One region of the Mycoplana sp. BE70 genome, then DNA from elsewhere that is predicted to be linked to it. Evidence: riboswitches for the same ligand, from Rfam matches in the RefSeq annotation. Region 1 holds a riboswitch; each other region holds the start of a gene.
The links. A riboswitch is a leader RNA that binds a small molecule or an ion and turns the genes downstream of it on or off. The one in region 1 is predicted to bind cobalamin.
Positions count from the first base shown of each region.

Region 2: it holds a riboswitch for cobalamin, as region 1 does, so the genes downstream of both, J2Y48_RS08620 (CbtB-domain containing protein) here and J2Y48_RS22015 (ABC transporter substrate-binding protein) in region 1, are expected to answer to the same signal.
Region 3: it holds a riboswitch for cobalamin, as region 1 does, so the genes downstream of both, J2Y48_RS04905 (hypothetical protein) here and J2Y48_RS22015 (ABC transporter substrate-binding protein) in region 1, are expected to answer to the same signal.
Region 4: it holds a riboswitch for cobalamin, as region 1 does, so the genes downstream of both, bluB (5,6-dimethylbenzimidazole synthase) here and J2Y48_RS22015 (ABC transporter substrate-binding protein) in region 1, are expected to answer to the same signal.

Region 1 is NZ_JAVDTM010000014.1:82,128-87,877, forward strand. It holds gene J2Y48_RS21995 (ABC transporter permease) at 1-355, shown strand, start outside; gene J2Y48_RS22000 (ABC transporter permease) at 366-1,148, shown strand; gene J2Y48_RS22005 (aldehyde dehydrogenase) at 1,173-2,678, shown strand; cobalamin riboswitch at 3,081-3,308, shown strand; gene J2Y48_RS22010 (hypothetical protein) at 3,296-3,493, opposite strand; gene J2Y48_RS22015 (ABC transporter substrate-binding protein) at 3,492-4,508, shown strand; gene J2Y48_RS22020 (iron ABC transporter permease) at 4,523-5,545, shown strand; gene J2Y48_RS22025 (ABC transporter ATP-binding protein) at 5,542-5,750, shown strand, end outside.
Region 2 is NZ_JAVDTM010000004.1:17,269-23,018, reverse strand. It holds gene J2Y48_RS08625 (peptidoglycan-binding protein) at 102-1,814, shown strand; cobalamin riboswitch at 1,897-2,213, shown strand; gene J2Y48_RS08620 (CbtB-domain containing protein) at 2,257-2,433, shown strand; gene J2Y48_RS08615 (CbtA family protein) at 2,444-3,244, shown strand; gene cobU (bifunctional adenosylcobinamide kinase/adenosylcobinamide-phosphate guanylyltransferase) at 3,244-3,771, shown strand; gene cobW (cobalamin biosynthesis protein CobW) at 3,775-4,833, shown strand; gene cobN (cobaltochelatase subunit CobN) at 4,877-5,750, shown strand, end outside.
Region 3 is NZ_JAVDTM010000002.1:326,823-332,572, reverse strand. It holds gene J2Y48_RS04915 (putative sulfate exporter family transporter) at 1-329, shown strand, start outside; gene metH (methionine synthase) at 334-4,122, opposite strand; gene J2Y48_RS04905 (hypothetical protein) at 4,208-4,420, opposite strand; cobalamin riboswitch at 4,519-4,741, opposite strand; gene J2Y48_RS04900 (GH36-type glycosyl hydrolase domain-containing protein) at 5,198-5,750, shown strand, end outside.
Region 4 is NZ_JAVDTM010000018.1:47,139-52,888, reverse strand. It holds gene J2Y48_RS24155 (hypothetical protein) at 1-625, shown strand, start outside; gene J2Y48_RS24150 (GGDEF domain-containing protein) at 797-2,335, shown strand; cobalamin riboswitch at 2,347-2,605, shown strand; gene bluB (5,6-dimethylbenzimidazole synthase) at 2,650-3,336, shown strand; gene J2Y48_RS24140 (DUF2865 domain-containing protein) at 3,344-4,399, opposite strand; gene J2Y48_RS24135 (phytanoyl-CoA dioxygenase family protein) at 4,593-5,651, shown strand.

The sequences.
Region 1 (5,750 bases):
GATGCCGCTTTACACGGTGCTCGACAACATTCCGAAACGGCTGATTGAAGCCTCGGAAGACCTTGGCGTCGGGCCGTTCATGACATTCATCCAGGTCATTTTGCCGCTCTCGCTTGGTGGCGTCATCGCAGGATCGACCATGACCTTCTGTCTGGCTTTCGGCGATTTCGTCGCCCCGGTCTTGGTCGGAGGTCCCGATGGCACCATGGTCGCCAACCTGCTGCAGACGCAGTTCGGCGCGGCGCTCAACTGGCCGCTCGGTTCGGCGCTCGCCACGCTGGTACTGATCCTGGTTCTCGTTCTCCTGCAGATTTCCAGCCGCCTCGACCGGGCAGGCCGGATCAACATGACCTGAGGAGCCTGAGATGCAGTCCTTGAGATGGTGGCAGAAGGGATTGGTGGGCGTCAGCCTCGGCGTGCTCGCGTTCCTCTACCTGCCAATCGCTATGCTCATCCTGTTCTCGTTCAACGACAGCAAGGTGACGTCCTTTCCGCTTTCCGGCTTCACGCTCCACTGGTACGAGGCATTCCTTGCCAATGAGGGCATGCTGCGAGCGCTGTGGAACAGTCTTGTGGTGGCGGTCTGCGCAACGCTCGTCAGCCTCGTCGTCGGCGTGACCGCGGCCCTCGCCCTCGATCGCTACGACTTCCCCGGAAAGAGGCTGTTCCAGAATGCGATCCTGCTTCCGCTGAGCCTGCCCGGCCTCGTCACCGGCATTGCGATGCTGAACTTCTACAAGCAGATCGGCATTCCGCAGAGCCTGACAGCCGTCGTCATCGGTCACGCGACCGCGTTGCTCGGCGTCGTCGTTTCGCAGGTCATGGCTCGGCTTGCCAAACTCAACCGTCGCCAGCTCGAAGCCTCCGCGGACCTTGGGGCAACGCCGGTCGAGACCTTCCGGCGGGTCACCCTGCCGTCAATCCGCAGCTCCGTCATCGGCTCGGCATTGCTCTGCTTCACGCTGTCCTTCGACGAAATCCCGGTGACCTATTTCCTGACGGGCCGCGAGGTGACCCTGCCGATCTACATCTATTCCACCTTGAGACGGGGCATCACGCCCGAGATCAACGCGGTCGGCTCACTTATCGTCGCCGCCTCCTTCATCCTCATCATCCTCTCGGTCACGCTTCTGCGTGACCGCCGTTAGCCGCAGACCAACAGGGAGAACACCATGGACGCCTCAACCTATACCCACGACTTCTGGCGCTCGAAGGCGTCGTCATTGAAGTTCCGCACGCAGCACTTTATTGATGGCCAGTACGTCGCCTCGGCCGACGGCCGCACCTTCCCCTCGATCAATCCCGCCACGGGCAGCACGATCACCGAAGTGGCGCGCGGCGGGCAGGCCGAAATCAACCGGGCTGTGGCCGTCGCCCGCAAGGCGTTCAAGTCCGGCTCCTGGTCGCGGATGGACCCGCGCTCACGCATGGCCGTCCTCGAAAAATTCTCGGCGCTCGTGGAAAGCAATGCCGAGGAATTCGCGGTGCTCGATAGCCTCGACATGGGCAAGCCCGTCATGGACATGATGAACATCGATATCCCCGGCTCGGTGATGTCGCTGAAGTTCTTCGCCGAGACGATCGACAAGATCGAGGGAGCCGTGACCTCCACTGCGTCCAGCGCGCTGCACTATATCTTGCGGCAGCCTCTTGGCGTCGTCGGCCTGATCGTCCCGTGGAACTACCCGTTGATGATGGCCGCCTGGAAGCTGGGACCTGCGCTCGCAACCGGAAACTCGGTCGTTCTCAAGCCCGCCGAGCAATCCCCGCTCTCGGCCAACCTCCTTGCGGAGCTCTTCATCGAGGCGGGTGGCCCTCCCGGTGTCTTCAATGTCGTGCATGGCCTCGGCGAGGAGGCCGGCAAGGCGCTCGCGCTCCACAATGACGTCGACAAGATCGGCTTCACCGGCTCGACCGAGGTCGGCAAGCTGCTGATGATCTACGCCGGACAGTCGAACATGAAGCGCGTATCGACCGAGTGCGGCGGCAAGACGCCCCAGATCATTCTCGAGGACTACGACGATCTCGACACCGCCGTGACCTATGCGGTCAACGGCATCTACGGCAACCAGGGCGAGGTCTGCAACGCCGGCTCGCGCATTCTCGTCCAGAAGAGCATCCACGACGATTTCGTCGATCGTTTCGTTGCCCGGACGCAGCAGAATTTCGTACTCGGCGACCCGCTCGATCCGTCGACGACGATCGGGCCGCTGGTGACCTCCTCGCACCAGAAGCGAGTGCTGAACTATATCGACATCGGCCGCAAGGAAGGCGCGTCGCTCAAGTTCGGCGGCGGCACTTTCGCCGGCGCACCATCGGGAGCCTATGTCGAGCCGACCCTGTTCACGGGGGTCAACAACACGATGCAGATCGCGCGCGAGGAAATCTTCGGGCCGGTTGCCGCCGTCATCCCCGTTGATGGCGTCGACCAGGCAATCGAGATCGCCAATGACTCGATTTACGGCCTCGCCGCTTCGATCTGGACCCGTGACATCGCCAAGGCTCACAACTTCGCCCGCGACATCGAAGCGGGCGTCGTCTGGGTCAACTGCTTCGACCACGGCGACATGACGTCCATCTGGGGCGGCTTCAAGCAAACCGGCAACGGCCGCGACAAATGCCTCGAGGCGTTGACGCAATACACCCAGACAAAATCTGTCTGGGTAAACCTGGCCTGAGAATGACGGCCCGACGGTCGAACGGCACTGTCGGGCCACCCTTCGGGGCCTATTTGCCAAGTCCGCAATGCTTCGAACTCAGACCTCGTCGGTGAGAACTGCGATGTCCGCTTTCCCTCTTGTGCGTCGTGGCGGCGGACGGTCAGCAATCGGCCCCCAACGTCTGTGAACCCATCGCGTACGCGTTTTCCTTGAGGCCAATGGTGGCCGGAGGAGAAAGCAAATGGGTATTGCACAATATGTTTCCTGCCGCGTTGGGCCGACATCGCCAACGCTTACTCGGACGGCGAGGCCATTGCGACCGTGTCGATGTGACAGGACGAGTTCCAACCATCGCCCTAAGCCGACACGAGCGGTCGCCAATATGGGTGACAGCAAGTCCTTGACGACGCATGTCAGGTGGGCATATCTGAGCGTGACGGTTCCCCAACGATGACTCTGAGGGGATTAATAGGGAACACGGTAAGGACGACCCAAGAGGGACCAAGACCGTGGCTGCCCCCGCAACTGTAGGCGGATTGCCGGTAATCCTCGGGCCATTTGGCCATGCCACTGCGACGTTTCGCGGGAAGGCAGATCACCGACAAACATCCGTGAGCCAGGAGACCTGCCGTCAATCACGATCCAATCAGCCGGGCGGGGATGCTCGGAAAGGAGCAGATATGATTGACCTGAAGCTTCGTCGTTTTCCGACTTTCATCCGCCTTGATTGGGCCTTCCGCCGCTAGCGTCTGCGTACCTGTGTCTTCATCCGCTCGCGAGTTGCGCGGCGATGGAGTTGCTAGCTGTTTTTCCTCCTGATCGAGATATTTCATGCGCCAGTTTCTCACCAGTATGACGTTCGCATTCGGCCTGCTAGGCCTTGCCGCACCGAGCCTCGCTGCGACCCAATATCCATTGACCGTCAACAACTGCGGCCGGCCGGTGACGTTCGAAAAAGCGCCCGCAAAGATCGTCTCCATCGGCCAAGGCATGACCGAAATCCTCTATTCGCTTGGCCTCGCCGACAAGATCGCCGGGACGGCTGTCTGGGTTGGTCCCGTGTTGCCGCAATACGCCGAGGTCAACGCCAAGATCAAACGTCTGTCGGATAACGACCCGAGCTTCGAGTCGGTCGTCGGCGAGGAGCCGGACATGGTTGCAGCCGAATTCGAGTGGCATGTCGGCGCGCAGGGCTCTGTGGGCAGCCGCGACCAGTTCGCCGAACTCGGGATCAACACCTATATCGCGCCCGCGGATTGCGTTGCCAAGGTCAACACCGACGGTGGTGATGGTGTTCGCAAGGAACTGTTCACGATGGACCTGATCTATCAGGAAATCGCGGAGCTCTCGGAGATTTTCAACGTGAAAGAGCGCGGTGACGCGCTTGTCGCCGACCTCAAACAGCGTGAAGCCGCCGCCGTCGCTTCCGTTGCCGGAGCATCGGCAAAGGCGCTGCCGGTCGTCTTCTGGTTCTCCAGCAAGGAGGTGAGCGGAGACGCCTTCATCGCCGGCAAGAACAGCGCACCGGCCTACATCCTGAAGTCACTTGGGGCACAGAACGTCGTGACGACAGCGGAGGAATGGCCGCTCGTCGGCTGGGAGACGATTGCTGACGCGAATCCCGTCGTCATCGTCATCGCCACCATGGATCGGCGGCGCTACGCGGCCGATGACCCGAAGGTCAAGCTCGAGTTCCTGGAAAATGACGCGGTCACCGGTCAGCTGGACGCGGTGAAGAACAAGCGTTTCGTGATGATGGACGCGCAGTCGATGAATCCGACGATCCGGACGATCGAGGGGATCGAGACATTGGCGAACGGCATCAAGTCCTTCGGTCTGACGCAGTGAGGGGTGCATCTGCATTGTCGCAAAAGGGGTGGGCGCTCTCGGCGCTCACCGCCAGCGCGATCGTGCTCTTGGGCCTGATAATCAGCCTTGCCGTTTCGATCGGGGAAATATCCATCCCGATCGAAACGGCGGCGAAAGCCGTGTCGAACCGCGTCTTTGGTACAGGCTTCGAGCTTAGCCGCATCCACCAGGGCGTGGTCTGGGATTATCGACTGAGCCGTGCGCTCGTTGCAGCAAGTGCTGGCGCATCGCTTGCACTCTGCGGCGCAATCCTCCAGGCCTTGCTCCGCAATCCGCTGGCTGAACCCTATGTTCTGGGTATCTCCGCCGGAGCCTCGACCGGAGCGGTATGCGTCATGATCCTTGGCTTCGGCTACGGCGTCCTCAGCCTTTCCAGCGGTGCCTTCATCGGCGCGGTCGTGGCATTCCTGCTCGTCGGGGTGCTTGCTGCCGGTGCCGGCGGCACCAGCGAACGTATCATTCTGTGCGGTGTTGCCGGGTCGCAGCTTTTCAATGCGCTGACGTCGTACATCGTGACGACGTCGGCGAATGCGGAGCAGGCAAGAGGCGTGTTGTTCTGGCTTCTCGGCTCTCTCAGTGGTGTCCGCTGGCCGGACGTCTATCTTTCGGTTCCGGTGGCAATCGCCGGTTTCGTCTTGTGCATGGCCCACGCCCGGTCGTTGGACGCATTTGCGTTCGGTACGGATTCAGCCGCTTCGCTGGGCATTGCTGTCAGGCGGGTGCAGATCGTTCTCCTCGGAGCGACCGCTGTAATGACGGCGACGGTCGTCAGCATGGTCGGGTCGGTCGGCTTCGTCGGTCTGGTCATACCGCACGCGGCGCGCTTTCTGGTCGGTCCGGCGCATCATCGACTGCTTCCCGCGTCCGCTCTCGGCGGGGCGATCTTCATGGTCGCCGCGGATATCGTTTCCAGGATCATCATACCCCAACAGATTCTCCCCATCGGCGTGGTCACGGCCCTATTTGGTGCGCCAGCCTTTGCGGTCATTCTCTATCGCGCTCGGAGGAGTGCATGAGCATCAGCATCGACAAGGTCAATTATGCCGCCGGCGAGGCAGTTATCATCGACGGCGTCACCCTCACGATTGAAAAGGGAAAGGTCCTCGGCTTGCTCGGGCCGAACGGCTCCGGCAAGTCCAGTCTTCTGCGGCTGATTGCCCGGCTGAGAAAGGTCCAGAGCGGCGTCATCCGGCTCGGCAATGACGACGTTTCAACGATTTC
Region 2 (5,750 bases), on a different contig from region 1:
GGGATCAAAGTTGTGCCGGAATCTGATGCCATGGCCTTGATTGGCGTTCAGTTGGGGCTAGCGTGCGGAGGGTGCTTCCGCAGCGATCGAAAGGGAATTTGATGACCAGCGCGCGTTTTGCGAAACTCGGATTGGCTAGCTTGCTGGGGCTCGCCGTCGCCGGCGGACCAGCGGTGCAGGCGGCTGAAACGCAACCGCCTGCCAGCGCATCCAAAAAGTGGGAATCGGAATTTTCGCTGTGGCAGAAGATTTCGGCCAGCAGCGATCCGGCGGGATATGAAAGCTACCTGAAGCAGTATCCGAACGGCACGTTCGCCTCGATGGCCCGAATTCGCCTTGCCGAATTGAACGCCGCCGGCGTCGCCAAACCCGCCAAGGAGGCGGAGGGATCCGCGCAAGGGACAGCCGCTCCTTCCGCGAAGGAAAAGGCCCAATCAGACCAGAAGGCCGCCGAGGCTGCACGACTGAAAGCCGAGGAACAGGCGAAGATTGCCGCCGAGAAGGCAAAGGTCGAGCAAGAAAAGCTTGCCGTCGAGGCAGAGCGCAAGCGCCTGGAAGAAGCTGAGCAATTGCGCAAGGAAGAGCAGGCGCGCGCGGAAGCGGAAGCCAAGCGGGCCGCAGAGGCGAAGGCTGAGGTTGAGCGCCAGGCAGCCGAGGAGGCTGCTCAGGCCGAGCGATTGAAGGCGGAGCAGCAGGCGCGGGCCGAAGCTGCGCGCCTGAAGGCCGAACGGGAGGCCAAGATCGCCGAGGAAGCAAGGGCGAAGGCAGAAGCGGAGCAGGCGGCCGCCGAGGCCGAGCGCAAACGCATCGAGGCGGCGGCGGAAGCCGCGCGGATCAAGGCCGAACAAGCCGTCCAGGCAGAAACCGAGGCCCGGGCCAAGGCGGATGCCGCAGAGGCGGAAAGGGCAAGGGCGGAGGCGGCGCGGGATGCAGCCGAAGCCGAACGGGCCAAGGCCGAAGAGGCCGCAGCGGCCGCGCGACAGAAAGCAAGCCAAGCTGCGGACGGCAACACCGGGGCGACCGTGCCCCCCGATTTCCCTGCCGGCACGCTGGATGCCAAGGCACCTTCCACCGAGCCGGACAGTTCGACTGCGGCCACGGCGACCAAGGCTGAGGCCGATGAGGCCGAGCGCCTTGCCCGTCGCGAGGACAACAGCTGGAGCCGGGCCGTTCTCAATGGTACGGCCAGCGCAATCGAAAAGTATCTCGACGAGTTTCCGAACGGCCGCTTTGCGGCGGAGGCACACAAGCGATTGGCGGCTCTCGGAAAGCAGACGAACGACGGCGCGACAGCGGCAGGTGATGCAAGCGTTAACGACGTCGTCACCGAGAAGCCTGTCGCAAAGCAGCAGTTACAGTCGAAAACGACAGTTTTTGAAACCTCGCCCGATGTCCGGGAGGCTTACCTGGAGCCGGGAACCCGTATCCAGTCTCAGCGTTGGCTGAACGTGCTGGGTTACGACACGGGCGGTGCGGATGGCGTGTTCGGCCCGCGAACCCGATCGGCGATCGCGGCATGGCAGCGCTCGCTCGGCCAGCGCGCAGACGGCTATCTGACCCGCAAGCAGTTCCGACAGTTGCGCGAATCGGGCCAGTTCGCCGAGCAACGCAGTCGCCAGCGCGTCGCGCGGCAGCGCTACCAGACGGATCGCTATTCCAACGACGGCTATGGCGTGTACGACGGGCCGGTGGACGGCTATCTGGAAGGGCCTGTCGGCGGCTACTACGAGGGGCCGGTCGATGGATACTATGAAGGGCCGGTGGACGGCTATTACGGCCGCCCGCGTCGTGGCTGGGGCGGGCCCGGATACTGAGGCCCCGGACGCCCGTCCTGACGCCGGTATTCGGAAGATGGATGACGCGGACGGTCGATTGACTTCGGCAACTGTCAGGCATATTCATCGCCTATTGGATGGCGCGCCGGTCCGGAAACGGACGGGCGCGTAAATGGGAATGTGACGGGGTGGACCCAACCAGGGCGCTCCAATCACGGCCGACCCCGCGACTGTAGAGTGGCGAGGCCTATCCAGCCGATCGGAAACGACCGGCAAAGCCACTGGGTGGCGGCATGATGAACCGGGGTCTGGACGCCTCTATCTCTACGAATCGTCCGCCTCTCATGCCGCTTTTTCCCGGGAAGGCGAGGGTAGCCGCCGGCGCAAATGCGCCTGACGCCACGAGCCAGGAGACCTGCCTCCAATGAAGGGCATAGTGCCCGCCCTGGGGATGTTCCCCGTTGCCAGCACGGAGGTTGTCATGGCTGCTCACGTTTCTTCTTCTGTTTCCCTGTCTCTCAACGATCGTCTCTATGCCGGTCTCGTTGCGCTTTTGCTCGGCGGTTTTCTGGTGTTCGGCGCAGGCCTCGCCAATTCGTCGGTCCTGCACGATACCGCGCACGACACGCGCCACTCCTACGGCTTCCCCTGCCACTAAGGGGGGTGACATGATCGTCAAATATCTCCTGGCCGCTCTGGTGGCCGGGTTGTTCTCCGGCGCCCTGATGACGGCCGCCCAGGAGGCGCGAGTGATTCCGCTCATTCTTCATGCCGAAGAGTATGAAGGCGGCGAAGCTGCGCCTGCTCCGGCCGGTACGGAAGTCCAGCCCACCGAAGCCCAGCCCGAGGCGACGCAAGAGCATTCCGCGCTCGGCGTCGGCGCGGTTCTGTCCGAAATCGCCGGCTATCTCTCGCCGGTTTCGGTCGCCTACGCGCACAGCGGCGAGCACGGTGAGGACGAGGGCGGCATCATGTTCGGCATGAGCCGGTTCTCCGGCACGCTGCTTGCCAATCTGGTGGCGGGGGCGGGCTTTGCCCTGCTTCTCGCAGGCTTCAGCCTCGTGACCGGCAACCCGATCACGGTCGCAAACGGCGCTCTCTGGGGGGCGGCCGGCTGGCTTGCCGTGCATCTGCTACCGGCCATCGGCCTGCCGCCGGAGCTTCCGGGCTTTCCGGCAGCCGACCTTGCCGAGAGACAGGTCTGGTGGCTTGTGACGGTGGCGCTATCGGCAGGCGGTCTCTACCTGCTGATCCTGAAGGATGGCCTGGGTGCCAAAGTTGCCGGTATCGCCCTGATCGCGGCCCCGCACGTCTACGGCGCGCCGCAGCCGACGGATCTGGCTAGCAACGTGCCGGCCGTCCTCGGCGCCGAGTTCGCCGTCGCGGCCCTCGCCACGACGTTGTTCTTCTGGATCGTACTCGGCCTCTCGCTCGGCTTTGCCAACGAGAAGATCGTCAAGGCAGCCTGATGAAAACCGTATCGCCCGGAGCCGTCCTGGTTCTGGGCGGTGCCCGTTCCGGAAAATCCGCATTCGCGGAAAGACTGGCTGCGGAAACCGGCGTCTCGAAGCATTACATCGCGACGGGCAGGGCCTGGGACGATGAAATGCGCGAGCGCATCGAGCAGCACCGGGCGCAGCGGGGCAGCCACGGCTGGGTTACGCACGAGGAGCCGCTGGCGCTGCCGGAGCGCATCAACGACACGGCGCGCAAGGATCGGGTCCTGCTCGTGGATTGCCTGACGCTTTGGGTGACGAACCTGATGCTGGAAGGGCACGACATAAAGGCGGCCTTCGACGATCTTGCCGCGGCGATCGTCACCACGCCCGGCCGGGTGGTGTTCGTCTCGAACGAGGTCGGCCTTGGCATCGTGCCGGACAACAAGATGGCGCGCGAATTCCGCGACCATGCCGGCCGATTGCACCAACAGGTGGCCTCGCTTGCCACCGAAGTCTATTTTGTCGCGGCAGGCCTGCCGCTGAAAATGAAGGGTTGAGCCATGCTCCAGCAGAAGATTCCCGCCACCGTCATCACCGGCTTTCTCGGCGCCGGCAAGACGACGATGATCCGCAACCTGCTGCAGAACGCCAACGGCAAGCGGATCGCACTGATCATCAACGAGTTCGGCGACCTCGGCGTCGACGGCGACGTGCTAAAGGGCTGCGGGGCCGAAGCCTGCAGCGAGGACGATATCATCGAGCTGACCAACGGTTGCATCTGCTGCACCGTTGCCGACGACTTCATCCCGACCATGTCGAAGCTGCTCGAGCGCGAGAACCGCCCGGACCACATCGTCATCGAGACGTCCGGCCTGGCGCTGCCGCAGCCGCTTGTCGCCGCCTTCAACTGGCCGGAGATCAAGACGCAGGTGACGGTCGACGGCGTTATCACCGTGGTCGACAGCGCGGCCGTTGCCGCCGGCCGGTTTGCCGATGACCACGACAAGGTCGATGCATTGCGGACCCAGGACGAGAACCTCGACCACGAAAGCCCGCTGGAGGAGCTCTTCGAGGACCAGTTGACTGCCGCTGACCTGATCGTCCTCAACAAGACCGACCTGATCGATGCCGCCGGCTTGAAGGCGGTCCGCGAGGAGGTTGCTTCCCGTATCACCCGCAAGCCGGTGATGATCGAAGCGCGGAACGGCGATGTCGCCGCGGCCGTCCTGCTCGGCCTCGGGATCGGCACGGAGGACGACATTGCCAACCGCAAGTCGCATCATGATCTGGAGCACGAGAACGGCGAGGAGCACGACCACGACCATGACGAGTTCGAGAGCTTCGTCGTCGAACTCGGCGCCATCGCCGACCCGATAGGTTTCGTCGAACGGCTGAAGGGCGTGATCGGCGCGCACGACATCCTGCGGCTCAAGGGTTTTGCCGACGTGCCCGGCAAGCCGATGCGCCTGCTGATCCAGGCGGTCGGCAGCCGCATTGACCAGTATTTCGAGCGCGCCTGGCAGGCCGGCGAAACGCGCGGCACGCGTCTCGTCGTCATCGGCCTGCACGACATGGACGAAACCGCCGTACGCGCCGCAATCGCCGCCGCGGCGGCCTGAGGGGGCGGACGATGCCGACGCGTTCGGCGGAAGGGAGGCTGGCTTGCATCTCCTTCTAGCGCAAAAGGGTACGATCGCCGACGGCAAGGAGGCGATCGATCTCGGTCAGTCGCAGGGCGACATTCTGTTCCTCTCGGCGGCCGATACCGAGCTTGCTTCGATTGCGGCGGCGCATCGTGGCCGCGACGTGTCGACGCGATTGCGGCTTGCCAGCCTTGCCTCGCTCGCCCATCCCATGTCGGTCGATACCTATGTTGAGCGCACGGCGCGGCATGCGAAGCTGATCGTCATCCGCGCGCTCGGCGGCGCCAGCTATTTCCAGTACGTGCTCGAGGCACTGCATGCGACCGCGGTGGCGAACGACATCACGCTGGTGGCCCTGCCCGGTGACGACCGGCCGGACGACGGGCTTGTGCAATTCAACCGCGTGACCGAGGAGGACCGGCTCCGGCTGTGGGCCTACCTCACGGAGGGCGGGGCGGAAAACGCCGCCCGCTTCCTCGACTATGCCGACGCGTTGGTGTTCGGCGGGGACAAGCCTTCTCCGGCGGAACCGCTGGAAAAGGCCGGGATCTGGTGGCCCGGTCGGGGTGTCATCGACGTCGAGACTTGGAAGAGGCTTTCGCTGGGAGCCGCCGCTTCCGACGATCCGGAGAAGCCCGTGGTCGCGATCAGCTTCTATCGCGCCTATGTGCAAAGCGGCGAGACCGGGCCGGTCGAGCTGCTGATCGAGGCGCTCGCGGCCGAGGGCGTGCGGGTGCTGCCGCTCTTCGTCTCCAGCCTGAAGGATCCCGCCTCGATCGAAGTGGTGCGCGCCGCCTTCGCCGCCGCCCAGCCGGACGTGGTGTTGAACGCCACCAGCTTTGCAGTCTCCGCGCCCGGCGGCAGCCGCAAGCCGACGGTGCTGGACGAGACGG
Region 3 (5,750 bases), on a different contig from region 1:
TGCTGCTGTCGCTGGTGTCGACGAGTCGGTCGGGCGGCGGTCGCCGCCGGCCGCCGCTGCACCGTCTCGTCCCGTGGTTCATCGTTGGCTTCCTGCTGACGCTGGCCGCCCGCTCGCTCGGTTTGATCGGCGAGCCGGCGGCCCTGGTTTTGAGCAAGGCGTCCGGCGCCCTGACCGTCGTTGCCATGGCCGCCCTCGGGCTCGGTGTCGACGTCCGCAAGGTCATGCAGGCCGGGATGCGGGTGAGCGCCACCGTGCTCCTGTCGCTGCTGGCGCTGCTTGCGGCGAGCTACGCGATGATCCTGCTGCTGCAGGCAAGCGCGGCCTGATGGCCTATTCGGCGGCTTCGCTCAGCGGTGCCGGCACATAGTTCAACACCGGCCCCAGCCAACGCTCGACCTCGGCGATGGCCATGCCTTTGCGCCGGGCGTAGTCCTGAATCTGGTCGCGCTCGACCTTGGCGACGCCGAAGTAGTAGCTTTCCGGGCAGGCGATGTAGAGGCCGGAGACGGACGAGCCCGGCCACATCGCCATGCTTTCGGTGAGTTGGACGCCGATTTCCTTTTCCGCGTCGAGCAGCCGGAAGAGCGTCGTTTTTTCCGTGTGGTCCGGCTGGGCTGGATAGCCCGGTGCGGGACGAATGCCGGCGTAGGGCTCGGCGACCAGGTCCTGCGGCGTGTGGCTTTCCTCCGGGGCATAGGCCCAGAGTTCCTTGCGGACATACTCGTGCATCCGCTCGGCGAACGCCTCGGCGAAGCGATCGGCCAGCGCCTTGACCAGGATCGACGAATAGTCGTCATTGGCGCGCTCGAAGCGTTCGGCAATGGCGATCTCGCCGATGCCGGCGGTGACGACGAAACCGCCGATATAGTCGGAAAGTCCGCTTTCCTGCGGCGCGACGAAATCGGAGAGCGCCAGGTTCGGCCGGCCATCGCGCTTCGACAACTGCTGGCGCAGGGTGAAGAAGGTCGCAAGCTCCGTAGACCGCGTTTCGTCGGTGAAGAGGCGGATGTCGTCACCGACGGCATTCGCCGGCCAGAAGCCGACGACCGCCTTGGGGGTGAACCATTTTTCGGCGATGATCTTCTCCAGCATCGCCTGTGCATCGGCAAAGAGCTGGCGGGCGGCCTCGCCCTGCCTTTCGTCGTCGAGGATCCTCGGATAGACGCCCTTCAGTTCCCAGGTCTGGAAGAACGGCGTCCAGTCGATGTAGCGGGCAAGCTCCGCCAGGTCCCAGTCCTGCCAGACGCGGGTGCCGAGGAAGGAGGGCGTCTTCGGTCGGTAGGCCGGCCAGTCGGGCTTGAAGGCGTTTTCGCGCGCCCGCGCCAGCGGCAGGCGCTGCTTTTCCGCTTCTGCCCGCATGTGCGCATCGGCGACCTTGCGGTATTCCGCCTGCAGCGTTTCGACGTAACCAGCCTTTTGTTCGGGTGAGAGCAGGCTGGAGACGATGCCGACGGCGCGGCTGGCGTCGGTGACGTAGACAGCCTGGCCCTTTTCGTAGCGCGGGTGGATTTTCACTGCCGTGTGCACGCGGCTGGTCGTGGCGCCGCCGATCAGGAGCGGAATGTCGAAGCCTTCGCGCTCCATCTCGCTTGCCACGTGCGCCATCTCGTCGAGCGAGGGGGTGATCAGGCCGGACAGGCCGATGATGTCGACCTTCTCGGCGCGGGCGGTTTCAAGGACCTTGGCTGCCGGCACCATGACGCCGAGGTCGATGATCTCATAATTGTTGCAGGCGAGCACGACGCCGACGATGTTCTTGCCGATGTCGTGCACGTCACCCTTCACCGTCGCCATCAGGATCCTGCCGGCGCTCTCGCGTGCGGCACCGCCGTTGGCAAGCTTTTCCGCCTCCATGTAGGGCAGCAGCACGGCAACCGCCTGCTTCATCACGCGCGCCGACTTCACCACCTGCGGCAGGAACATCTTTCCCGCGCCGAAGAGGTCGCCGACGACGTTCATGCCGGCCATCAGCGGGCCTTCGATGACATGCAGCGGCCGCTCGGCGGCCAAGCGGGCCTCCTCCGTGTCTGCCTCGATGAATTCGGTGATGCCGTTGACGAGCGCGTGCGACAGCCGCTTCTCGACCGGCCAGTCGCGCCAGGCGAGATCCTTTTCCTTCGCTTCCCTGCCGCCGGTGCCCTTGAAGCGCTCGGCGATCTCCAGGAGCCGTTCGGTCGCCGTGCCGCCGGCCTTCGGTACGCGGTTCAGCACCACGTCCTCGCAGGCCTCGCGCAGTTCCGCGTCGATCGTGTCGTAGACGGCGAGCTGGCCGGCATTGACGATGCCCATGTCCATGCCGGCCTGGATCGCGTGGTAGAGGAACACCGCATGCATCGCCTCGCGCACGGGCTCGTTGCCGCGGAAGGAGAAGGAGAGGTTGGAAACGCCGCCGGAGACGTGCACGTGCGGCAGCGTCTTAACGATCTGGCGCGCGGCCTCGATGAAGTCGACGCCGTAGTTGTCGTGTTCCTCGATGCCGGTGGCGACGGCAAAGATATTGGGATCGAAGATGATGTCCTCCGGCGGAACGCCGGCCACCTCGGTCAGCAGCTTGTAGGCGCGGCTGCAGATCTCGACCTTGCGCTGCTGCGTGTCGGCCTGGCCCTTTTCGTCAAAGGCCATGACGACGACGGCGGCGCCATAGGCGCGCACGAGGCGGGCGTGATGGAGGAAGGCTTCTTCGCCTTCCTTCAGTGAGATCGAGTTGACGAGCGGCTTGCCCTGCACGCATTTCAGGCCGGCCTCGATCACCTCCCATTTGGACGAATCGATCATGATCGGCACGCGGGCGATGTCCGGCTCGGCGGCGACGCGGTTGAGGAACTCCGTCATCGCCCTCGCCGAATCGATCAGGCCTTCGTCCATGTTGACGTCGATGATCTGGGCGCCGTTCGCGACCTGGTCGCGGGCAACGTCGAGGGCTGCCGCAAAGTCGCCGGCGGTGATCAGCTTGCGGAATTTTGCCGAGCCGGTGACGTTGGTGCGCTCGCCGACGTTGACGAAGGGAATGTCCTTGGTGAGCGTGAAGGGCTCCAGCCCGGACAGGCGCATGTGGCGGGGGATGTCCGGGATCTGCCGCGGCGCGTGGCGGCTGGCCGCCTCGGCGATCGCCCTGATGTGGTCCGGCGTCGAGCCACAGCAGCCGCCAACGATGTTGACGAGGCCGTCGCGCATGAAGCCTTCGATCTGTGCGGCCATCTGTTCCGCCGTCTCGTCGTACTTGCCGAAGGCGTTCGGCAGGCCGGCATTCGGATAGGCGCAGACGAAGGTGTCGGCAACGGATGAAATCTCGTCCAGATGCGCGCGCATCGCGTTGGCGCCGAGGGCACAGTTGAGGCCGATCGAAAACGGCTGTGCGTGGCGCACCGAGTTCCAGAACGCTTCCGGCGTCTGGCCGGAGAGGGTGCGGCCGGAGAGGTCGGTGATCGTGCCGGAGATCATGACGGGCAGCTCGATGCCCTTCTCGGCGAACACTTCCCTGGTCGCAAAGATCGCCGCCTTGGCGTTCAGCGTGTCGAAAATCGTCTCGATCAGGATGATGTCGGCGCCGCCGTCGATGAGGCCACGCAGCTGGTCGGCATAGGCGAGCCGGAGATCATCGAAGGTGACGGCGCGGTAGCCGGGATTGTTGACGTCGGGCGAGATCGAGGCGGTGCGGTTCGTTGGTCCGAGCGCGCCGGCGACGAAACGGCGCTTGCCGTCCTTTTCCTGCGCACGCAACCCGGCACGGCGGGCCAGTCGCGCGCCGTCGCGGTTCAGTTCATAGACGAGTGCTTCCATGCCGTAGTCGGCCTGGGCGATCGCGGTGGAGGAAAACGTATTGGTCTCCAGGATGTCCGCGCCGGCAAGCGCGTAGCGATAGTGGATGTCTTCGATCGCGGCCGGCTGCGTCAGCGTCAGGAGGTCGTTGTTGCCCTGCTGGTGGCAGGCGCAGTCGCCGAAACGGCTGCCGCGGAAATCCGCCTCGATGAGGCCAAGCGTCTGGATTTCCGTACCCATGGCGCCGTCGAGAACGAGAATGCGTTCCTTCGCAGCAGTTTGAAGCGCGTCGGCGATGTCCTTGCCAGTGCGAGGTGAAAGTTCGGGACCGAACAGGTCGTCGAGGTCGGCTGCTGCCATGGCAAAGCCCTCCGATGCAGAATTGTCTGCATCGGAGATCACATAAGGATATCTTTATGTCAATATGTCTTTATGCGGTAAGTTGCTAATGAAGCTTCCCCCGCCCAGCCAGCGTGGCAAAGAGCGACCGCAGACGGGCGATGTCCGGGTTTCGGTCTGCATAGCGCGCGAGCTTGCAAAGCTCCTTCAGCGCTTCGGTCTGGAGATCGGCCCCGCGCGGCTGCCACAGCAGCCAGGAGACGAACACCGCTTCCGGTCGCCCGGATTCGGAGGGATTGGTTTCAACGGTGACAAGCATGACTTCCCCAATCTGCAATTGGGGGATGACCGGACGCACGCGAGCTAAAAATTCCGCTCTCGCGGAGCAAGCGCAGCCGTGGGACACCCCGCCCATGGACGTTACAAGTTCATCAGGGCAGGTCTCCTGGCTTGCGGGTCGTTGCGGCTGTCTTGCCTTCCCGGCACGTGATCGTGCCAGTGGCATCGGCGACAGCAGCTCACCGCTTACAGTTGCGGGGGCAGCGCCGGCCTTGATGTTCCCTTGCGGGGCATCGCACCGGCTTCCCTCTTAGCTCCGGATCGAGAACGATTCGAAAGAACCCTGATGGTTTACGTTGGCCCGATGGCGTCGGTCCTGTCAATGACACAGCCGGCCTTGTCGACAGATACCGGCCGATTTCGGAACCCCTTGCTGCGCTTTGCGTTCAGCCCCTGTTCACCGTGGATTGTCTAGGGGGGATCGAATTTTTTGCCAGTTGTGCGCCTCTTGCCAAGGAGTGACCCTCTTGCCCAGCCGCCTTGTTGCAACCACCTCCCTTTGCGGCTAAAAAATGCTGTTTTCATGCACCACGCGGCCCCGATGCACATTTGCGTGTCGCCTGAGCCATATCGCGCCATGATCAAGGTGCGCGGGCTTGCGTATTCCGCCCCCCTTCAGGACTGGCGGTGGCACGCAAAGGACGCATGAAGGCGTCATGGTTCATGGTGGCGCACGAGTGAACTTCGTCCGCCGAATGCGATCCGCGATCCAGGATTGCGGCACAAATCCACGTTGCTCGAACCCAGAAACAAGCAAATGCCCCTTCACAATCGACCCCAGCCTTCGCCGCGCGAGACGGAATCCAAGCAGATCGACTACAACGATTCGATCCGGGATACCTATTTCACACTCGAAGAGCTGAGCGCCTGCGGCGAAGACCTGGCGCGTGACGGTGCAAGCACCCTGCCGGGTTTCAAGCCGTTCGAGTTTCGCGCGCGCCAGAAGGAAAACGAGCGGGAGATCTTTCGCGTCTACCAAACGATCGCCCGCGACGTCGAAGCCGGGGCCGCCATCACGCCGGCGGCCGAGTGGCTGCTCGACAACTATTATGTCGTCGAGGAGGCCGTACAGGAGGTACGCCGCGATTTTCCGCGCCGCTTCTATCGCCAGTTGCCGACGATGAAGGTTGGCGACGTCGATATCCCGCGCACGATGGCGCTGGGGTGGCTCTATGTCGCCCATACCCACAGCAGCGTCTCGCGCGACAGCCTGACGGCGATCGTCGAAGGCTTCCAGAAGATCGAGGCCTTCAAGATCGGCGAGCTCTGGGCATTGCCGTCGATCATCCGCTTCATCCTGATCGAGAACC
Region 4 (5,750 bases), on a different contig from region 1:
CAACGACCATGGCCTGTCGCTGGACGGCCGTTGGCTGGCCATTTGCGACAAGACGGAATTCGGCAAGTCGGCCATCTATATCTTGCCTGCTGAAGGTGGAGTGCCGAGGCTCGTCACGCAAAGGCTGCCATCCTATTGGCACGGCTGGTCACCGGACGGGAGGCAGATCTGCTATTGCGGCATCCGCGACGATCTCTTCGATATCTATACGATCCCGGTTGACGGCGGCGAGGAGGAGCGGCTGACCTTCGGCGAAGGTCGCAACGACGGACCGGATTGGTCGGTCGACGGTCGCATCTACTTCAATTCGAGCCGGAGCGGGCGCATGCAGATCTGGTGCGTTCGGCTGGAAAATCGCGAGGTCGCGCGCATCACCGACAGCCAATGGGCAGACTGGTTCCCGCATCCGTCGCCGGACGGGCGACACCTGCTCGTGCTGTCCTACGATGCCGACGTGCTCGACCATCCCCGTGATCAGCGCGTCCGCCTCCGGTTGATGGATGCCGACGGCCGAAACGATCGAGTGCTGTTCGAATTGCTCGGCGGGCAGGGGACGATGAATGTGCCGAACTGGTCACCCGATGGCGACGAGTTCGCCTTTGTGCGCTACGCGCCTGCAGGTTGACGCGCTCGCGGCTCGACCACGTGACGCTTCAAAGGCCGTTCTGCAGCTTCAGATTTTAACCTTTCGGAAACCAGGCTGCTTAAGGGAATATTCCCGCTTTCTGCGCCAAAGTGCCGCGACAAAACGCACAAGGCGGCAATGCAGACCGCCGGCATGTCGGTGGGGAAAGACATGGCGAATGCTGGGGCTGAGGGTCCGGTCGCGCGCCGGAGCAGCGTCAAGATCATGATTGGTCTTGCGGCGATAGTGATCGTCGCCCTGTTCGCGTCCGCCAATTTCATGGTGCTTGACTACTCGATCCGGCAGGCGAACGATTTTGTTGCGACCTCCGAAAAGACGCTCGTTAAGAACGAGTTCCGTCAGCAGATCGAACAGGTTGTGCTTTACCAGAGCGGAATGTCCGTCTGGGATCGAGGCTTCGATGAACTGGCCGACGGCTCGTTCAGCGACGATTTCATTCGCAGGGAGTTGCGCGACTGGCTCTGGAGCGATTTCGGCTTTTCCTGGACGGTCTTCACGAAGCCGGGCGAAGAGACAGTCCTGGCCGTCCACAATCGCCATGTCGTCCGGCCGCAAGAAGCCGACCAATTGCTCTACTGGGTCAGCGACCTGACCAAACGCGCCGAAGCGGCCTACTATGCGGCGCTCAGCCGTACGCGCGATGGCTGGCTTCTTGCAAAGCCGGCCGAGAGCGGCGGCGTATTGTCGCCGACATTGGCGCAGATCAACGTCACCGGAATGCGGATGATCGACGGCACGATGAGCATCATCGTGGTGCAGTCCGTCGTCCCCAAGCGGCTTTTCATTCCGGATGCGCGCAAGAAACCTGTGCTGTTGGTCACCGTCAAGCCGATCACGGCCAAGATGCTGGTGAATTCCGAGCAGCGCCTGGGGATCCGCGATCTGGGCTTCCTGCCAATCACGACCGAGGATAGCGATCTCTTGCTCACCGGTGTCGGCGGCGACGCCTTCAACCCGATGGCTGCGTCCTGGCGCCCGAACCGCCCCGGCTCGTTCGTCTGGTCGATGGCGATGCCGCAGATCACCGCCCTGGTCGCGATCTTCGTCGTGGTCATGGGTTTCGTCGCGCTGAAGTTCGCCTCAACTGTGCGGGCCCTGGAGCGAAGCGAAGCGCGAAATGCTTATCTCGCCTGTCATGATGCGCTGACCGGCTTGCTCAACCGTTCCGGCTTTGACGACGCCATGAAAAAACTGCTCGACAAGGACACCCGTCCGTTTGCCGTCTTCGCGGTCGACCTCGATCAGTTCAAGGCCGTCAACGATCGGCATGGTCACGCAGCGGGCGACGCCGTGCTTAGGACGATCGCTTCCCGGTTTCTGGGCAGGGTCGCCGAAAAGGGAGTGGTGGCGCGCCTGGGTGGCGACGAGTTCGCGGTGCTGCTTCCCGGCATGACCGACAGGCAGGCCCTCCTCGATCTTGCCAACGGTCTGGTGCGCGACGCGCAGATCCCAATTCCGTTCGGCGGACAACTGCTGGCTGTCGGTAGCAGCGCTGGCATCGCTGTTTATCCCGACCATGGCCGGACCGTGCACGACCTTATGGTGGTTGCCGACACGGCGCTCTATACCGCCAAGAACGGTGGCCGCAACCGCGCCGTGTTTGCGTCGCCCGAGGAGGACAACGCGGCAAAAGACATCGGGATTGTCTATCCGCGACACGCCATCGTCGGCCCCGGCCTTGCATCGTAGGCACCGGCGTGCGCAAGTGTCGCCCGTCAGGTGCCCTTGCGCGAGCAGGGGAGAATCGGGAATTCGGTGGGGCTGACGCCATGCGTTCGATCTGAACGCAGACACCTTGGCAAACTCCAGCCTCGAAGCCGAAACGTGCCCAACGCTGTGACGGGGACGGCCAAGCCTGGAAGGATCTACCCTTCCGATCGCCACTGGTGTTTCAACCGGGAAGGCGGCGCGGCCGGAGGATCCGGAGTCAGAAGACCGGCCTGGCGAGATAGACCAACCCGCGCGGACGGCGGACGGTTTCATGCATTGTTGGGGAGATGACGATGCAGCCTCTGCCGAAGGACGATCTCGTCCACGCACAACCCTTTTCGCCCGCGGAGCGGGCAGCCGTATACCGTGCGATCGAAACACGCCGCGATGTGCGCGACCAGTTCCTGCCAGAACCGGTGCCCGAAGACCTGCTCGAGCGCTTGCTTCGCGCGGCACATCTGGCACCCTCGGTCGGTTTCATGCAGCCATGGAACTTCATCGTCATTCGCGATCAGGCAGTGCGTGCGCAAGCGCACGAGGCATTCGAGCGTGCCAACGAGGAGGCGGCGATGATGTTTGCCGGCGAGCGCCGGTCGCTTTATCGCTCGCTCAAGCTCGAGGGCCTCCTGAAGGCTCCGGTCAGCATCTGCGTGACCTGCGATCCGGACCGCGGCGGAGCCGTGGTGCTGGGCCGCACGCACAATCCGCGCATGGACGTATATTCGACCGTGTGCGCGGTTCAGAACCTGTGGCTTGCGGCCCGGGCGGAGGGCGTCGGCGTCGGCTGGGTCAGCATCTTTCACGACGCGGAGATTCGTGCGCTCCTGGGCATTCCCGAACGGGTCGAAATCGTCGCCTGGCTTTGCCTCGGCTTCGTCGACGAGCTCTATCGCGAACCGGAACTCGCAGTGAAAGGCTGGCGGCAACGATTGCCGCTCGACGAGCTCGTTTATGCCGAGCGGTGGGGAGAGCGGCGGTAAAGGCGGTTCAGTTCGCGCCCGCGGGGTTGCGCAGATCGATCTTGGGTTCGTCCGGGACGAAAACAGGGCCGACATTGCGCACCTTGTCCTTCTCCGGATCGTAAGGGCGTTCGATCACGACCTTTGAAGCCGCGCTGCCCACCGGATGCATGCGGATCGTCGTGACGGAGCCGGTGCTGTCCTTGATGGTTTCGGTACCCGTTGCCGGGCTGGTGTAGGCAAGCCGGCCGCAGCCACAGGCTTGCGGCTTCGGCAGGCCGCGTGTGCGATAGGCGAAGGCTGCCGGCAGTTGTCTGTAGAGCCTGCCGGTGACGGTGGAAACCATCTCGCCGCTGTCGACAGAATCGAGCGCCTGGTAGAAGAGTTCGGTTTCCGTCTGTGGACACAACCTGGCGCAGACCCTCTGGTCTCGTCGAAAGTCGAGCGGGGAAGCGCCTGAGGTTACGGGGAAGAAGCCGCCGTCGCAGGTTCTGACGCAGACCGTGCGCAATCTGCCGCCCGAACCGCCGCTGGTAACGTACCGGGTCGCCAGGCCGTCAAGCGGAAACTCGCCATCGGGCAATGGCTCTTCCGAAGCCCGGCTGGCTTGCGCCGTGCTTGGTTCGTCGCCACTGTCGCAACCGTGCGCTTCGATCGCCGCAAGGATATTGACGCGGGCTTCCTGTCCGTTTCCGGCCGACGCAAGTGCGCTGCGCCCCGCCTCGATATTCCTGAGGTTGCGTTCCATTCGTTCGACCGAGGAGGCGAGTTCGCTACATTGGCGGGCAGTCGACGTCCGGTAGACCTTGACGCTGCCCGTGCTGCAGCCAAGCTGGCGCAGACTCGCTCTCGCGCTCTGCAATTGATTGTTCTGCTCGGTGATGGCGCTGGAATAGGGGGCACCGCCGCCGGTCGGAATTTCCACATTCGTGAGGGCCGCAAGACGCGAGTGAAGATCTGCGCAGACGTCGACTGCCCGAGCCGGTACGGCCATGGCGAGGAGGAGGGCGGAGGTCGCCAGAACCATCGAGCGGCGCGAGCACAAGGACACTGCGGCGACTCCGGACAGGGGAATTGCTGGCATCACATCATCATCATACGTTGCAGGAGCGCCGGCGCAACGCGCTCATCGAAATGTGATTAATCGCCGCGCGATGGCCGTCGAAACAGCTGATTTTGGAAATCAGGTTCGCACCGCCGGGTGGAATTGATCTCGCCCCGCCCATGGTGTAGCACAGTGCATCCTATCCGATTGCGTCCACACCTATAGGTTTTGTATGCGCCTCACTTCCGTCCTGCTGAGTCCGTTCTACGCCCTCCAGCTCGCATCGGGTGCCAAATCCTTTGCCGACAATCCGATCATTGGCAGCAAGACGCTGAACAGGATGGGCCTGCACGCGAAACGCGTGGCGGTGGCAATGGACATGGCGGACCGGCGGCGCAAGTCGCTCGCGCAACTCGTCACACCCGAGCAGCGGCGTGAATACGAGGAGAACGGCTTCGTTCGAATTGAGAATTTCCTGCCGGCCGAAGTCTTTGCCAAGGTGACGGCGGAACTGGAGAACAGCGATTTCGACCGCTACGACATGCTGCAGGGGACCACTGTCACCCGCCGCGCACTGATCGATGACAGCGATCTGGAGCGGCTGCCGGGTTTCAAGGCAGCGCGCAACGATCCTCGGATGTCGAACCTCCTGCGTTACGTCTCCTCGCACGATGGCCAGCCGCTGCTCGTCGTCCAGGTCGTGATGGCACTGCCTTCGACACCCTCCAAGGAGACTGCATCCGACCCGCAGACGGCCCTGCACAGCGATACCTTCCAGCCCACCGCCAAGGCCTGGCTTTTCCTGAAGGACGTGGGCGAGGACGACGGGCCGTTCTCGTACGTGCCGGGCTCGCACAAGGTCACGCCGCAGCGCATGGCGTGGGAAAAGCGCATCAGCGAAAACTCCGACACGATCGAGAACAAATACTCCGCGCGTGGCTCGCTGCGCATCATGCCGGAGGAATTGACAGCGCTCGGCTACGGCCAGCCCGTGAGGATGGTGGTGAAAGCGAACACGCTGATCGTAGCCGACACGCACGGCTTCCATGCGCGCTGCCCGAGTTACAAGGAAACGACGCGGGTCGAGATCTACGGGTCGCTGCGCCGCAACCCTTACCTGCCGGTGACCGGCCTGCACTTTGCGTCGCTTTCCTTCATCAAGTCCCGCGTTAATCGGTTGATCATCGGCGGCATGAGCCTCCGTGGGAAGATCGGCCTCAAAGGCTCCCCGTGGGCGCCGGCCGGTCTCGGCAAGGCGCTGGAATGGTCCAAGCGGCTGAAGCGGAAGTAGGCGAAGGATACGGTTGCAAAGTACGATTGGGTGGGTGAACGAGTTGCGCCGCGCCGAATGGCTCGGGCACCGACGAACCCTCGCCGGCCTAGCTACCGC